One region of the Aurantimonas sp. A2-1-M11 genome, then DNA from elsewhere that is predicted to be linked to it. Evidence: predicted binding sites of a transcription regulator. Region 1 holds the regulator's gene; the other holds the start of a gene.
What was found. The regulator HrcA, encoded in region 1, represses chaperone genes, less so after heat shock. The targets are predictions, from matches to a motif close to GTTAGCACTCNCNNNNNGNGAGTGCTAAC.
Positions count from the first base shown of each region.

Region 2: a site for HrcA is predicted at 1,011-1,039, ahead of groES (co-chaperone GroES). Genes of this name have one in related genera too.

Region 1 is NZ_JAZHLI010000004.1:155,967-158,166, forward strand. It holds gene rph (ribonuclease PH) at 1-445, opposite strand, end outside; gene hrcA (heat-inducible transcriptional repressor HrcA) at 662-1,771, shown strand; gene grpE (nucleotide exchange factor GrpE) at 1,902-2,200, shown strand, end outside.
Region 2 is NZ_JAZHLI010000014.1:1,606-3,805, forward strand. It holds gene groL (chaperonin GroEL) at 1-570, opposite strand, end outside; gene groES (co-chaperone GroES) at 653-949, opposite strand; gene VQ042_RS08720 (TIGR01459 family HAD-type hydrolase) at 1,247-2,140, shown strand; gene VQ042_RS08725 (bifunctional riboflavin kinase/FAD synthetase) at 2,137-2,200, shown strand, end outside.

The DNA of each region.
Region 1 (2,200 bases):
TGGCGCGCTGGCCCATCCATGCGAGGCAGTCTGCCAGCGCCACGTAGCCGCCGGTGATCGCCGCGGTGCGGGTGCCGCCATCGGCCTGGATGACGTCGCAATCCACCGTGATCTGGCGCTCGCCGAGGGCCTGCAGGTCGACCACGGCGCGCAGGGAGCGGCCGACGAGGCGCTGGATTTCCTGGGTGCGGCCCGACTGCTTGCCGGAGGCCGCCTCGCGGCGCATGCGGTCGCCGGTGGCGCGCGGCAGCATGCCGTATTCGGCGGTTACCCAGCCCTTGCCGGAATTCTTCAGCCAGCCCGGCACGCGCTCTTCCAGGCTCGCCGTGCACAGCACATGGGTGTCGCCGAACTTGACGAGACAGGAGCCCTCGGCGTGACGCGAATAGTTCCGCTCGAGGCTGACGGGCCGCAATTCGTCAAAGGCGCGTTTGGATGGCCGCATGATGGGATCCTGACAATCGGTCCTGGAGAAGGGGATAAATGCTTCGGGTTGCGCCGGGCTTGTATCGGCGATGGCCCGACGGATCAAAGATTTTCGCGCCGGGCATTGCGGCAAGCCCCGCGGGCGCGGCGCCGTGCTGTTTTGACGGGCAGGAACGGCTTGGCGCCGCCCCGTGCAGTCCCTATAGTCTTTCCATGCGGGAAACGATGCCACGCCATGACTGAGTTCCGCTTGCCCATCAGCGATTTGGCATCCGGCGCACTGCCGCTGGACGAACGCTCGCGGGAAATCTTCCGGCTGATCGTCGAAAGCTATCTCGACATCGGCGAGCCAGTGGGCTCGCGCATGCTGTCGCGGCTCCTGACCAATGCGCTGTCGCCGGCCTCGATCCGCAACGTCATGAGCGATCTGGAAGCGCTGGGCCTGATCTACTCGCCCCATGTCAGCGCCGGTCGCATGCCGACCGAGTTGGGCCTGCGCTTCTTCGTCGACGCCTTCCTGGAGGTCGGCGATCTCGGCTCATCCGAACGCGAGGAGATAGAGGAGAAGGTTCGCGTGTCGGGGGATGGACGCCCGTTCGAATCGCTGCTGACCGAGGCCAGCCAGCTCCTGTCGGGCCTGTCGCGCGGCGCCGGTATCGTGCTGACCTCCAAGACCGATCTGCGGCTCAAGCATATCGAATTCATCCGGCTGGAGCCGACCAAGGCGCTGGCCGTGCTCGTCGGCGCCAATGGCGACGTGGAGAACCGGATTCTCGACCTGCCGGCCGGCGTGACCGCCTCGCAGCTCGTCGAGGCCGGAAACTTCCTCAACGCCCATATCGTCGGCCGCACCCTCGGCGAGGCGAGCGAACTGATCGCCCAGCTCAAGGACGACACCTCGACCGCCCTCGACTTCCTGTCGCGCGATCTGGTCGAGAAGGGGCTGGCGGTCTGGTCCGGTGCCTCGGCCGACCAGCCGGCGCGGCTGATCGTGCGCGGCCGCGCGAACCTTCTGGAAAACGTCACGGCCTCGGAGGACCTCGAGCGTCTGCGCCTGCTGTTCGACGATCTGGAGACCAAGAGCGGCATCATCGAACTGCTCGGCCTTGCCGAGAAGGGCAATGGCGTGCGGATCTTCATCGGCTCGGAGAACAAGCTGTTCTCGCTGTCGGGCTCCTCGCTGGTGGTCGCGCCCTATCAGGGCGGCGGCGAAAGCGTGATCGGCGCGGTCGGCGTCATCGGTCCCACGCGCCTCAACTACAAGCGCATCGTGCCCATGGTGGACTACACCGCGCGCATCGTCTCGCGGCTGCTGACCTCCGGCGCGGCCGCCCGCGAGGCTTGATTTTCCGTCCCGTCAATTCGATATGCGGCGCGACAACGATTTTCCGCCGCATTCGGCCGCATTCGGTGGTTCGCGTGGGCGACCCCGCCGACGGATCGCGGAAATTGGCCCCGACACGAGGTGATGACGCATGAGCGATACCGGCAAGCGCGAACAGGACGAAGCCCGCAACCGGGCGGCTGACACCGCCTCCAGCGATCGGTCGGATCCGGCGAGCGAGGCGGAAGCCCGGCGTGCCGCCAACGCCAATGGCGGGTCCCATGCCGAGCCCGCGAGCGGTTTTGCCGATTCCGACAACGCGGCGGCGGCTGACGCCGAACGCATCGCCGCGCTGGAAGCCGAGAACGCCGACGTCAAGGATCGCCTGCTGCGGCTGGCCGCCGACATGGAGAATCTGCGCCGGCGCACCGAGCGCGAGGTCAAGGACGC
Region 2 (2,200 bases), on a different contig from region 1:
GACGACTTCGAGCTCGGTCTCGGCGGTCTTGGCTTCCTCGACGGTGATGACACCCTCGTTGCCGACCTTCTGCATCGCCGAAGCGATCATCTCGCCGATCTCACGCTCGCCATTGGCCGAAATCGTGCCGACCTGGGCAACCTCGTCGGAGGTGTCGATGGAGCGGGCGGCTTCGCCGAGCGCCTCGACGACCTTCAGGACGGCCGCGTCGATGCCGCGCTTGACGTCCATCGGGTTCATGCCGGCGGCAACAGCCTTGGCACCCTCGCGAACGATCGCCTGGGCCAGAACCGTGGCGGTCGTGGTGCCGTCACCGGCCTTGTCGTTGGTCTTCGAGGCCACTTCGCGCACCATCTGGGCGCCCATGTTCTCGAACTTGTCCTCGAGCTCGATTTCCTTGGCGACGGTGACGCCGTCCTTGGTGATGCGCGGCGCGCCGAAGGACTTGTCGATGACGACGTTACGGCCCTTGGGGCCGAGGGTCACCTTCACCGCGTCGGCCAGGATGTCGACACCGCGCAGCATGCGTTCACGTGCGTCGCGGCCGAATTTTACTTCTTTAGCTGCCATGTTCGTATTTCTCCCGGGCGCGCCATCAGAGAGGCTGCGCCGTTTCGAAGTTTCGTGGAATTCGGGTTTCGCAGGCGCCTGATCAGGCGACGACGCCCATGATGTCGGATTCCTTCATGATCAGAAGGTCTTCGCCGTTCAGCTTGACCTCGGTGCCCGACCACTTGCCGAAGAGGACGCGGTCGCCCGCCTTGACGTCGAGGGGCACGATCTTGCCGGACTCGTCACGAGCGCCGGAACCGACGGCGATGATCTCGCCTTCCTGGGGCTTCTCCTTGGCCGTGTCCGGGATGATGATTCCGCCGGCCGTCTTGGCTTCGGATTCCACCCGGCGGACCACTACGCGGTCGTGCAAGGGACGGAAATTCACTGCTGCCATGTTCGTTGAACCCTTCGTTGACGGATGTGGCCGGAGCCGATGGCGGCGTCCGGCATGAACAACTGGCACTCACCCGAGGCGAGTGCTAACGAGGATGGAGATAGTGGCCCGGGCGCCTCGCTGTCAAGCCGTCACGCATGGCTGTCATGCAAGTTTCGTGAATCGCGGCAGGCCATCCAGGTCCGCCCAGAGGCTGGCCAAACGAGGACACACAGGCGCTTGCGACAGCCGCATCCCTTGACCGGTCCGCGGGCCGCCTCTATCGCCACAGGTCAATCAAAGGCAGCGTGGGCATCCATGGAAACTTCTCTCTCCGATACCAGCCGCGGGGCCGCCGGCACCGGGGGGCGTCCGCAGGACGGCCGGCCGATCGCTTCGCTGGCCGAGGTCTGCGGCGCCTACGACGCGATCTTCTGTGACGTCTGGGGTGTCGTGCACAATGGCGTCGTCAAGCATCCGGCGGCAGAGGCGGCGCTCACCGCGGCGCGCCAGCGCGGGATCAAGGTGGTGCTCCTGACCAATTCGCCGCGCCCGGCGGCCGGCGTGGTGGCGCAGCTCGACATGATGGACCTGTCGCGCGACTGCTATGACGCCATCGTCACCTCGGGCGACGCGACACGCGCGCTGATCGCCGATGTCGCGGGGCCGGTCTTCCATATCGGGCCGGAACGCGACTACGACCTGTTCGAGGGCATCGATGTCGAACTGGTCGGCGAGACCGATGCCGCCGCGGTGATCGTCACCGGCCTCAACAATGACGAGGTCGAGACGCCCGAGGATTATGCCGGCCTGCTGGCGCGCCTGCAGGCGCTCGGGCTGCCGATGATCTGCGCCAATCCGGACATCGTCGTGCATCGCGGCGAGCGCCTGATCCCGTGCTCCGGCGCCCTGGCGCGCGACTACGAGGCGATCGGCGGGACCGTGCGCCTCGCCGGCAAGCCGCACCGCCCGATCTATGACGTCGCCTCGCGCATCGTCGACATCGCGTCGCCCTCGCGGGTGCTGGCGATCGGCGACGGCCTGATGACCGACGTGAAGGGCGCCAACGATTTCGGCCCCGACGCACTGCTGATCACGGACGGCATCCATGGCGAAGAACTGGCGGCCTCCGAATCGGCGACGCAGACCGTGGCTGCGGTGCTGCGCGAACGCGGGTTGACGGCGCGCTACTTCATGGCTGCCCTGACATGATCCCAGGCGCCATCGCGCGTCTCGGCTCGGTTGCCGACGTGCCGCCCGAGCTGCGAGGCG